Regions from separate parts of the Pseudoalteromonas sp. M58 genome, predicted to be linked through region 2. Evidence: predicted binding sites of a transcription regulator. Region 2 holds the regulator's gene; each other region holds the start of a gene.
What was found. The regulator sigma-54, encoded in region 2, starts transcription at its own class of promoters, with help from an activator protein. The targets are predictions, from matches to a motif close to GTTGGCACGNNNNTNGNNT.

Region 1 (4,291 bases), 240 kb from region 2:
TTTCATGAGCTAAACCGCGAATTAAGTTACGCGCAGCTTGGTATTGATGCATTTGATTTGAGACTTGGTCATGCTTTATTTCGTCATCGGTTTGTCGACATTCAAATAAAATATAATAGGTGTCGTTATGTTTTATTCGCCGAGTACTCACCGCTAATTTTGCATGGCGAGAATCGATAAACACCACGTCAGCTCTGTGCTGGTGGCAGTCTACACCATCAACTAACGAGTACTGTGCAATGCGTTTTAAGTCGATAGAATGGTAGTTAAATAAATCGTCGAATGCTTGTCCTAGCAAACGTTTTTCGCCTAAGCCAAGTAATTCACTGGCACTGGTGTTAGCGTAAATAAGCTTAAAGCTTTCATCAAGTAACATCAGGGCGGTGGTTTGGTTTTGCCAAATTATATTCAGTAGCTCTGGGCTAAAATGTGTTTTATTAATCATCATTGCACCATTTTAGTGCGCCTGGGAAGGTAGGCAAGGTTTTTAGAAAATATACGCTAAACACGCGTACTTAATTGTAATTATCGACCTATGTTAAGGCCTTTACGGTGCATAAAAAATACACTTTCAGGACTGGTTGCAATTACCTGATTTTGTTTATTATAAAGTTTAACTTGCAGTGTGTGTTGGCCTCGCTCCACATCTCTTAACGCCAGTGTAGTGGTGTCACTAGGTTCACCAATGGCAACGCCATCTAAAAATAAACCAATAGTAAATCCAGCTTCAAATCGAGGGGCAATACGGGTAGAGACATACACAGAGCCGGTGTTTTCCCTGATAGTTTGGTTTGGTTCAGGCGATGAAATACTAATACTAAACTTTACTGCTGTTTTAGTAGGAGCAGTATCAAGAATATCGGTGTTTGTAGCGGGCATGCTGAGATGTTGGCTCGTGAGTTTAACCTCTTTAGCGCCAGGCTGAGGAGTATCTGAAAAAACCAGCACCCCATTTTTGTCTTTCCATGCGTAAATTTTTTTATCGCTCGCATGGCTATTAAGGCTTAACATTAAAGCTATTAATAGCAACAAAATCTTACCTACCATCCAGCTATCCTGCATTGTTTAAACTAACTTCACTTTAGTGTAGAACCGTTAAATTTACCATAAAAAAAGCCCGCAAAGCGGGCTTAAAACACACATTATTTATCGGTTAATAAATTAACAGCTGTAGTACATTTCAAACTCAACTGGGTGAGTTGTCATGTTAAGTTTTTCAACTTCTTTTGACTTAAGTGCGATGTAAGCATCGATTAGGTCATTGGTGAATACACCACCTTGGTTTAAGAATTCACGGTCTGAATCAAGCGCAGCTAATGCTTCATCTAATGAAGAAGCAACTGTTGGAATTTCTGCCGCTTCTTCAGCTGGTAAGTCGTATAAGTCCTTGTCCATAGCATCGCCAGGGTGGATCTTGTTTTTAATTCCGTCAAGGCCAGCCATAAGCATTGCAGAGAAAGCAAGGTATGGGTTAGCTGTTGGATCTGGGAAGCGTACTTCGATACGACGACCTTTTGCAGATGGAACCACTGGAATACGGATTGACGCAGAACGGTTACGAGCCGAGTATGCAAGCATTACCGGTGCTTCAAAACCAGGTACTAAACGTTTGTACGAGTTAGTTGACGCGTTAGCAAAAGCGTTGATCGCTTTAGCATGTTTGATAATACCGCCAATGTAGTAAAGTGCATCTTCAGAAAGTCCGCCGTATTTATCACCTGCGAATAAGTTTACGCCATCTTTTGCTAAAGACTGGTGACAGTGCATACCAGAACCGTTATCACCAACAACCGGCTTAGGCATAAACGTTGCCGTTTTACCGTAAAGGTGAGCCATGTTGTGGATAACATATTTCATTTCTTGGATTTCATCGGCTTTTAACACCATAGTGTTAAAGCGCGTTGCAATTTCGTTTTGACCGGCAGTCGCCACTTCGTGGTGATGCGCTTCAACAACTTGACCCATTTCTTCTAAAACTAGGCACGTTGCAGAACGCCAATCTTGGAAATCATCAACAGGTGCAACTGGGAAGTAACCGCCTTTAACACCTGGGCGATGGCCTGTGTTGCCATCTGCATATTCTTTATCTGAGTTCCAAGCTGCTTGCTTAGAATCAATTTTGTACATTGAACCAGACATGTCAGATTTGTATTTAACGTCGTCAAATACGAAAAACTCTGGTTCTGGGCCAAATAAAACAGTGTCAGCAATACCCGTAGAGCGCATGTACTCTTCAGCGCGCTTAGCAACTGAGCGAGGGTCGCGTTCGTAACCTTGTAATGTAGAAGGTTCAACCACGTCACAACGAACGATTAGTGTTGTTTCTTCTGTGAAAGGGTCAAGTTTAATTGAATCTGCATCTGGTAGTAACACCATGTCTGATTCGTTGATGCCTTTCCAGCCAGCAATTGAAGAACCGTCAAACATCTTTCCATCTTCAAAAAAGTCTTCATCAACTTGATGATGAGGAATAGAAACATGTTGCTCTTTACCTTTTGTGTCAGTAAAGCGTAAATCAATGAACTTAACGTCATTTTCTTTAATAAAATCTAAAACCGATTGTGACATGTGTCCTCCAACTATTGGGTTTTATTATTGCTGCTTAGATACGTTGAATATCTACAAGCTGATTTTGTGCCACTATTATAATTATTTGTTTTTTATGTAAAAAAATATAAATAAAATAAAGGTGATATAGATTGAGCACCATCTTAGTGCGTAATTTTTCCAAAATGGTGCAATATTTACAAAGCAATAATTGCTTGTAAATTAATCACCTTAGACTAGCACAAAGAAAATGCAAAATACGCAGTAAAGTCGCTTTAAATTAACCCAAAACCATCTTTTTATATAAATATCTAAAAATTAATTATCATAATTAATTATTTTAAAACAATGGGTTAATTATTTTATTGAGAAAGTTTGAAATTTTATTTTGGATAAACTTTCATCCATTCCATTTATAGGGGATAATATGCGCCCTTTTAAATCCTATGCTGGGACATCTCGTGAAAGCGCAGGTGAGAACGTATAGCCCCTGCAGGATCAATGAGATTCAATTTCTCTGAGTGAATATATGAGCATCGAAAAGTTAAGAAATATAGCAATTATCGCCCACGTTGACCACGGTAAAACAACACTGGTTGATAAACTACTTGAGCAATCAGGTACATTAGAAACACGCGGCGGTAATGAAGAGCGCGTGATGGATTCAAACGACATTGAAAAAGAACGTGGTATTACCATTTTAGCGAAAAACACCGCTATCTCATGGAATGATTACCATATCAATATCGTAGATACTCCTGGACACGCCGACTTCGGTGGTGAAGTTGAACGCGTACTTTCGATGGCTGACTCAGTATTACTACTTGTTGATGCTCAGGAAGGTCCAATGCCACAAACGCGTTTCGTAACGCAAAAGGCATTCGCGCAAGGCTTAAAGCCAATCGTTGTTATCAATAAAATTGATAAGCCAGGTGCTCGCCCTGATTGGGTTATGGATCAAATCTTTGATTTATTCGACAACCTAGGCGCAACTGATGAACAGTTAGACTTTAAAGTAATCTACGCATCAGCAATCAATGGTTGGGCTACATTAGATTTAGACGAAGCATCTGATAACATGGAACCTATGTTCAAGATGATCGTTGACGAAGTATCACCACCGGATGCAGATCCTGAAGGTGACTTCCAAATGCAGATCTCACAGCTTGATTACAACTCTTATAAAGGTGTAATTGGCATTGGTCGTATCAAACGCGGTTCAGTTGTACCTAACCAACAAGTTACGGTTATTAGCGCTGACGGGTCTAAACGTAACGGTAAAATTGGTTCAGTACAAAGCTACTTAGGTCTTGAGCGTATTGACACTGACAAAGCTTACGCTGGTAACATCGTAACGGTAACGGGTCTTGGCGAGCTTAAGATTTCAGATACGCTTTGTTGTCCTAACAACGTTGAAGCATTACCTCCACTAAGTGTTGATGAGCCAACAGTAACGATGACGTTCTCTGTAAATAACTCACCTTTCTGTGGTAAAGAAGGTAAGTTTGTAACATCACGTAATATCCGTGAGCGTTTAGACAAAGAATTAGTACACAACGTTGCACTTCGCGTTGCAGACACTGATAACCCAGATAGCTTCCGTGTATCGGGTCGTGGTGAATTACACTTAGGTATCTTAATCGAGAACATGCGTCGTGAAGGTTACGAGTTAGCTGTATCTCGTCCAGAAGTTATCTTACGTACTGTTGATGGTGTGTTAGAAGAACCGTATGAAACACTAACA
Region 2 (4,291 bases):
GCTCATCCACTTATTAAACGTTTATCACATTATGTAACCCAACTGCCCGGCGGTTTTGGTGCGGTAAGAGAGCTGACAGACTTACTTATGCTCGAAAATAACAAGCCACTAACTAGCCAAGGAACGAGTTCATGAATGTAGCGCGCATTATACTGAGCGTTTTATTCATAAGCTGTATGGTTTGGCTCTGGTATCCTTATTTTACTAAGGTTGATATTACTGCAAGCGAAGAAACACAAGTTATTGCTAAGCCTGATTATACCGCTATTGAGCTAAAACAAACGGCTTATAATGAACAAGGTAAAGTGAGCCATAAGGTAACTGCGGTAAAAATGGAGTTGTATCAACAACTCGGTTTTACCTTTTTTGAAAAGCCTATATTCACTTTATACAACGAGCAGCAAACATGGCGTATTAACGCCGATGAAGCCACCCTCTACGACGACCGTCAACTGGTGTTAGAGGGTAATGTAACCGCTCAAAACTTAGTAGATAACGCCATGATCGATACGATCAACGCCCAGACCATCAATGTTGATATAAAACTATTAACCATGCAATCACAGCAGCCTGTCGTTATTACAGGACCTAATTTAAAAATCACAGGTAAAGGCCTTGAGGCCGATTTAAAAACCGAGGTGATTAAACTTATTAACCATACGCGAACCCTATATTATGACCAATAACCTATTTAAAATTTTAATTTTTCCCTCACTATTAATTGCTTTTAACAGTAATGGCGCTGAACCTGCTGAAGCCCCCGCTGCTAATCAAATTTCAATTAGTGCAGATAAGCAAGAAGGTCAATTAAAAGAAAACGTAGGCATTTTTGAGAAAAATGTTGAAATTATTCATGGTAATCGCCGTATCACAGCTGACCGTTTAGAAGTGCATAAACGCGATGAGCTAGGCGATAACAAACAGTTATTAATTGCCACAGGCAGCCCTGCATATTTTGAAGAAACCCAAGCTGATGGCACCATAATGAGCGCCAGTGCTAATGAAGTGCGTTACGATGTGTCGCTGCGTTTTTTAACCTTAATCGGCGATGCAAGCATTGCTCAAGCAGGTCAACAAATAACAGCTAAAAGTATCACTTACGATATCGAGCAGCAGTTAATTAGCGCAGAAAAAGACGAAAACTCAACAGACCGTGTACACACTATTTTAGTGCCTGTTGAAAATAAAAAAGAAGATGATAAAGGCCAACCATGAGCACATTAAAAGCAGAGCTATTAGCTAAAAGCTATAAAGGTCGTGAAGTTGTAAAAAACGTTGGCCTAGAGGTTGAAGCTGGCAGTATTGTGGGGTTACTTGGCCCTAATGGTGCAGGTAAAACCACCACCTTTTATATGATTGTAGGCCTTGTCCCTAGCGATAAAGGCAAAATATCAATTGATGATAAAGATATTACTTTATTACCGATGCACAGCCGAGCGCGTTTAGGGATTGGTTATTTACCGCAAGAGTCGTCTATTTTTAGAAAGCTGACTGTTTATCAAAACTTAATGGCTATCTTAGAAACACGTAAAGAATTAAATAAACAACAACGCGAAGATACCTTAAATAATTTACTTGATGAATTTAGCATTCAGCATATCCGCGATAGTCAAGGTATGGCTTTATCAGGTGGTGAACGTCGCCGCGTTGAAATTGCTCGCGCGTTAGCAGCAAACCCTAAATTTATCCTTTTAGACGAACCCTTTGCGGGGGTTGATCCTATCTCAGTATTAGATATTAAAAAGATTATAGAGCATCTTAAAAACCGAGGAATTGGCGTACTTATCACAGATCACAACGTACGCGAAACTCTTGATGTTTGTGAAAAAGCCTACATAGTTTCTCATGGAGAGTTAATTGCATCAGGCACTCCAGAATATGTATTAAACGATAAAACAGTACGCGATGTTTATTTAGGCGAGCAGTTCAAGCTCTAATATGTGTGTTATTACACTAAGCATCTGCTAATATTAATTATAATAATTTAAAAGGATTGTTAGAGATACATGAGGCAATCATTACAGCTGCGCATGGGCCAGCAACTTACAATGACTCCACAGTTGCAACAAGCAATTCGCTTATTGCAACTCAGTACATTGGATCTCCAGCAAGAAATTCAAGAAGCGCTCGATAGCAACCCCTTGCTTGAAGTTGAAGAACACGATTACAGCGAAGACACTGCAGGTAAAAACGAACAAAAAGCCGATAACGATGACATAACGCTAAGTGCCTCAGCTGACGATAAACCTAGCGAGTATGAGCAAGATAGCGGCGAAGCAATGACCAAAGACACTATTAGCGATGATATGGCTATGGATGTTACTTGGGATGAATATATGAGCGCTGCGCCTGCCTCTTCATCGGGCCCAATGCCAGAAGATGAATCTATTTATCAAGGCTCTTCGACTGAAACGCTGCATGAGTATTTAATGTGGCAACTTCAACTGACGCCGTTTAGTCCTACCGATGAAGCGATAGCTATTGCAATTGTAGAAGCTGTAGACGACTCAGGGATTCTAACCCTTAGCTGTGAAGAAATATTAGAAAGCTTTAACCAAGAAAACGACGGCGAAGATGAAGTTGAACTTGACGAAATAGAAGCGGTACTAAAGCGTATTCAACTATTTGATCCAGTGGGAATAGCCGCGCGTAGTTTACAAGAGTGCTTGTGTATTCAGCTAAATCAATTTGATAAAGACACACCTTTTTTAAACGAAACAAAAATGATCTTAACCGATCATATTGATTTACTTGCTGCACGTGACTATCGCACGTTAATGAAAAAAACAAAGCTTAAAGAAGATGAGCTAAAAGAAATCATGACGTTGATTCATACGCTCAGCCCAAAACCGGCAGACACTATTGTCAGAGAAGAGTCTGAATACGTTATTCCTGATGTGTCGGTTAAAAAAGTTAAAGGTCGTTGGGTAGTTGAATTAAACCCAGATAGCATGCCTAAGATCAGAGTAAATAGCCAATATGCAGCTATGTCGCGTACGGTTAAATCAAGTGGTGATAGCCAGTTTATTCGCTCGCACTTACAAGAGGCTAAATGGTTTATAAAAAGCTTAGAAAGTAGAAATGACACGCTACTTAAAGTAACCAACTGTATTGTGCAGCAGCAACAGGCCTTTTTTGAACACGGTCCTGAGGCTATGAAGCCTATGGTGCTTAACGATGTGGCTGAAATGGTGGAAATGCATGAGTCGACTATATCGCGTGTTACTACGCAAAAATACATGCATACACCACGTGGCATTTTTGAGCTTAAATATTTCTTTTCAAGCCATGTAAGTACTGAAAATGGTGGCGAATGTTCATCAACAGCAATACGTGCATTAATTAAAAAATTAATCGCTGCAGAAAACTCAGCTAAACCATTGAGTGATAGTAAAATTGCAGATATATTGGCAGAGCAAGGAATTAAAGTAGCGAGGAGAACCATTGCAAAATATCGCGAATCTCTAGCTATTCCCCCGTCTAATCAACGTAAAAGTTTGATTTAAGGCGTACAACAAAGAGGAAAATGTTTATGCAACTGAATTTAACTGGTCGCCATGTAGATATTACCGACTCGCTTAGAGACTACGTAAATAGTAAATTTTCGAAGTTACAGAGGCACACTGATCACATAACGAATGTGCACGTTATTCTCGATGTAGAAAAACTAAACCAAAAAGCTGAAGCAACCGTTCATGTTAGTGGCGCTGAGATTTTTGCCTCTACTGAGCATCAAGATATGTATGCCGCTATAGACTCGCTCATTGACAAGCTAGATCGTCAAGTAATTAAACACAAAGAGAAACTTGCTCGACACTAACACTATGAAACTAAGCTCACTTATCTGTCAGGACTGCAGTAAAGCTGCGGTCCTTTTTAATAGTAAAAAAAGAATTTTAGAATTTATCAGTGAATTGGCTCACAATAAGCTGCCCTATTTAACACAACAAGATATTCTTAATGCATTAACTGCAAGAGAAAAGCTAGGAAGTACAGGCATTGGTCGAGGCATTGCTATTCCACATGGTCGCATGAGTGGTGCTCAAGAGCCCCTAGCTTTGATTTTAGTGAGCGAAACAGCTATTAATTTTGATGCGATTGATAACCGACCGGTTGACATTTTTGTCGCGTTAATTGTTCCCGATGGCGATAATCAGCAGCATTTGAAGACGCTAGCCACGATTGCTGATAAGCTCAATGATAAAGAATTTTGTAAACAGTTACGCGCCGCCAAATCGGATAGCGAACTGTATCAGGTTATCGTCAGTCAATCGTAGTAATAAAGAAAGGT
Region 3 (4,291 bases), 830 kb from region 2:
TCACGAATTACGGCTTCGGCTTCTTTATCAATGTTCGTAACTAAATCATTAGTGCCTTTTTGTTGCACTTCAACTTTTGATAAGTCTTCACTTGCACGAAGAATAAGCTTGCCTGCGTTACGCGCAGCGCGAACCGCAATGTTTAACATTGGATGCATGGTATTACCTTTGGGTTGTAAAAGAACGTTTATATATTTAAGCCGGCGTATTTTAGCGGTTTTTGCCATAAAGTAAACCATAAAGCCTAAATACTTGTGAGTGTTTTTTGTACAGGCATGATCTTTCAATATATTTATCGGAATAAAAACAGACAATAAATTTGTAAATTAGCGCTTTACCTAAAGTTAACTTGAGGTTTTATGATGTTCTATATTCAATTAATAGGAAGAAAGTTATGAAATTAGAACACGTAAATTTAGTTGTTAGTGACATAAATGCTATGCTTAAGTTTTACCAAGCAGCGTTTCCCTATTGGTCAATTAGAAGTGAGGGAGAAGGAACCTGGTATGGTAAAGCAAGGCGCTGGATACATTTTGGTGATAACGAGCAATATATTGCTATAAGCGATCATGGGGAAGGGGAAAACCGCGACCTATCAGGACATCAAATTGGTTTGGCACACTTTGCCTATGTAACCAATAACTTAAATGCAGTAATAGCGCGCCTAAAACATGCGGGCTTTGCAATAAGTAAAGAAGGTGCTGTAAATCTATTTAGAAAAAACATTTATTATATTGATCCCGCAGGGTTTGAAGTTGAGTTTGTAGAGTACATGAGTGATGTACCTAGTGAGCGAAATAACGACTTATAATATGAATGAAGCCAACTGTTTTGGCTTCATTCAATGTTTAGCATATTTAATAATGTTTACCATTCATGCCAAGTTGAGTTTTTAGATCATTTGCAAAGCTAATAAATTTTTCTTTAATAGTGCGTTTAACTTTAACTTCCACAGAGCCTAAAACAGTTTTTCCTTCAATGTGAATCGTTGGCCCTTGGCGTTTATTAAGTGACACTGTTTTATTTTCAAAACTGCCTAAAATACAAAACATTTTAGAAACTACATTAACGTGCTCTGGCACATATATTTCTTCGCTGCCAAAATAACAATTAACGTGAATAGTGACATGTTGGTGGGTAAAAATCGCATCTGTAAAATCAAGATTGATTGACCCCATGTAGTTTTCTATGTAAATGTTTTGAGGAACTACCCATTGGCCGCTTCGTTCACTCGAACCAAGAATGCTTCTTAATGTAAGTGGCTCTTCATCAGTCTCATGCTGCGCGCTATAATTAGGTGCAAACTGAGAGTGCTTTTGCGCCTTATATTGCTGGTCAGTATTTAAGGTTAAATCTTCAACGAGATCCATAAGTGCTTTATTGTCACTCGCTGCCATGGCGTCGTCTAAGCGCCTTTCAAATGCTTCAACAGAAATAACACCATGGCTGTAATTATAAATGAGCTGATCAATCACTTGCTCACGAACTTGCTCAATAGGGCGGTCTTCAATTTTAACAGACATTTAAATTATCCTTTTATGGTTGCTGGTTATTTCAAAGCAAGCCTTATACCAAATTTTAAATTGTTTAAATTCAGTGGTTTATGATTTTGGGTTTTTGATTCTTTATTATATTAACGACAGATTAACCAAATATACAATTATTTAGTAAGTTTCGCTATTCGAGAAACTTTTACGCAATAGTCTGTAAATGTTTACTTAGTAGGTTTAAGCCAATATCTACTATTTTAAATTAACCTATTGAAATTAAAGATTAAAAAATGTTGGCCCGATGCTCGCATTAGCTTAAGTGTCTTTAATCAAAAGGAGAACGATTATGAAAACATTTAATAAGTCTATGATTGCAGCCCTAGTATTAGGAACAACCGCAATGGGTGCTCAGGCAAGCAGTTGGGAAAACGAAAGTAAAGATGCTTGGATTGATGGGAAAGCAGAAACAGTCTTGCTTATGAACACCAATCTAAATAACTTTGATATCAACACGGACGTAAAAAACGGCAAGGTAATGCTAACAGGTAAAGTAAACAGCGAAGTAGATAAAGAGCTTGCTGAAGAACTTGTGCTAAGCCTAGATGGTGTAACTGATGTTGAAAACAGTCTAACTGTGGTAAAAAACACCGACATGAAGAAGCATGATTCTAAAATGATGGGTAACGACACTGAAAGTGATTTAACCGATGCTAAAATCACTACAGTGATCACAACACGTTACTTATTTGATTCTGAAGTAGGTGGTACAGACATTGATGTTGATACCGATAATGGTGTGGTAACTCTTAAAGGTACAGTTGAGTCTGATGCTGAAAAGCAATTAGCGATGGAAATTGCTAAAAACGCTGAAGATGTTCGCAAGGTAGTTGATGAATTAACTGTTATTGCAGAATAATACACTATACTAAAGCCCAGCCCTGCTGGGCTTTTTGCTTTGCTAACATTATAAGGATTAAATTATGGATATCATTAGAATTATTTTTTCTATTTTATTACCACCACTGGGTGTGTTTTTACAGGTAGGACTAGGGATGCATTTTTGGTTAAATATTTTGCTAACTTTGCTCGGCTATTTCCCAGGATTAATTCATGCGATTTATATTATCGCCAAAAAATAATGTAGCAGCATAGCAGGACATTTAATACTGAGTTGCTAAGTGCTCCCAAAGGTATGTGTATTAGTTACTCAGGCTGCTATTAATAGATGGATTTGTTTTACAAAACTCATCACTAACAAAACCTCAAAGCCTACTATTTGAGCAGTTAGCCCCTTGATTGTTAAAATAAAGCTTTTTGCTAGTGACAAGCCCCTAAAAACTTTTTATACTGCAACCCGCTTTAGTCGCTCTGTGGCTAAACGCTTCAAAAATTAACTGCTTACAGTTATACAAAGATGGCCCCTTAGCTCAGTTGGTTAGAGCACACGACTCATAATCGTTAGGTCCCCAGTTCGAGTCTGGGAGGGGCCACCACTTTTAACCTTTAACATAATCAATATCAGATAGTTAAAGTATATTCAGAAATTTTTTTACACCTTTTTTTACACCCCTATAAGTTATCATTGCTCAATTTCTTTGTCTATTAGACGTTGAAATAATGCTTTTAGCTCTGGGAATTCCAGTTCCGCTTTCTCTACCATTCGGTCTTTCAATTCGCTGAGCTTTTCAATACTGTGATTTCCATACGATTCTGCTTGCTCTCGAGGTAAACGGCCCAAACATTTTTCTTTTTGCCCTTCTGAGGCTGAAACATCAAGTAGTGCTTGCTCTACTAAATCTCTGATCCTGTGCTGAGTGAAACTACTTATGCTTTTTAAATCTGCTTTAGTTGATCCTAATCGCTCCTTTTTAGCTAATAGGCTAGCTTTCACATCGCTAAATTGTTTGTTTAGAGTTGTATCAACCTTACCGCGGTTGTATGGACTTTCAAACATGAACAAGGGCTCACCATTACAATCCTTAGTTACGTTCACATCCCTTTGTTGTTTACTTTTTTCTGTACTCAGTATATCAACTAGTCGCTCAGGGATAGGGTGTCGTCTAAACCCAGTTTTACTTTCAGGGGCGGGCACTTCAATAGACTGGTCATCTAAGTTGACGCGAGTCCACTGCCGTTCGTTAGTATTCCTCTCACGGGTTGATGCCATAAACTGAATAATTAGTTTTAGTCCCAATGAGTTGTAATCGCTCTTATAAGCTTCAATTATAAATTGAGTTAACGTCGACATCTTAGGTATCGTTTTATCTGTTTTATCAGCTCTAGAGCGCTCCCCCCTCATGATTAATTCTTGAACATTGATTTTGATACTTTCACTAGCTTTAGCTTTGTTAACAGCGGCTCTTACCATTTTAATAATTTCATTCCGATCGGATTTACAGCGAGATGAAACGGACCTGTCTAAGTAATCAGTTCTGAATGTTGCAATACTGTAGTTGGCCATTATTTTCTCTCCCCATTGACCAGAAAAATATCGTGTTTGAATACGGCTAATCGCATCAGCACGTTTTTTTGAAGCTAATTCCTTATAAAATTCGAACAAGTCATGGAATGTGCTCAACTCACGATAGCTACCACCTAGAAGGTAACCTCGCTCTTTCCATGGCATTTTGGCTTTTCGTCTATCTATAAATCGCTTGTGTGCATCAATTATTGTCTGTATGTCCTCCTTAGTGAATTGGTGCTCTACCGGATATGAAATCAGCTTAAAATATTGACCATCACCACCATCTCTTAGCTGAATGATTTTTTCTTTGCGCGATACTTTGATTGACATACCAGGG

Region 1: a site for sigma-54 is predicted at 2,624-2,642, ahead of glnA (glutamate--ammonia ligase). Genes of this name have one in related genera too.
Region 3: a site for sigma-54 is predicted at 1,783-1,801, ahead of AAGD16_RS13550 (BON domain-containing protein). Genes of this name have one in related genera too.

Annotation. Positions count from the first base shown of each region.
Region 1 is NZ_CP152390.1:188,417-192,707, forward strand. It holds gene glnL (nitrogen regulation protein NR(II)) at 1-445, opposite strand, end outside; gene AAGD16_RS00925 (DUF4124 domain-containing protein) at 526-1,047, opposite strand; gene glnA (glutamate--ammonia ligase) at 1,162-2,568, opposite strand; gene typA (translational GTPase TypA) at 3,077-4,291, shown strand, end outside.
Region 2 is NZ_CP152390.1:427,090-431,380, reverse strand. It holds gene kdsC (3-deoxy-manno-octulosonate-8-phosphatase KdsC) at 1-135, shown strand, start outside; gene lptC (LPS export ABC transporter periplasmic protein LptC) at 132-686, shown strand; gene lptA (lipopolysaccharide transport periplasmic protein LptA) at 676-1,215, shown strand; gene lptB (LPS export ABC transporter ATP-binding protein) at 1,212-1,937, shown strand; gene AAGD16_RS01975 (RNA polymerase factor sigma-54) at 2,007-3,506, shown strand; gene hpf (ribosome hibernation promoting factor) at 3,533-3,820, shown strand; gene ptsN (PTS IIA-like nitrogen regulatory protein PtsN) at 3,825-4,277, shown strand.
Region 3 is NZ_CP152390.1:2,950,254-2,954,544, reverse strand. It holds gene suhB (inositol-1-monophosphatase) at 1-158, opposite strand, end outside; gene AAGD16_RS13560 (VOC family protein) at 395-811, shown strand; gene AAGD16_RS13555 (LiaF domain-containing protein) at 858-1,523, opposite strand; gene AAGD16_RS13550 (BON domain-containing protein) at 1,837-2,406, shown strand; gene AAGD16_RS13545 (YqaE/Pmp3 family membrane protein) at 2,471-2,629, shown strand; tRNA gene AAGD16_RS13540 (tRNA-Ile) at 2,907-2,983, shown strand; gene AAGD16_RS13535 (hypothetical protein) at 3,070-4,291, opposite strand, start outside.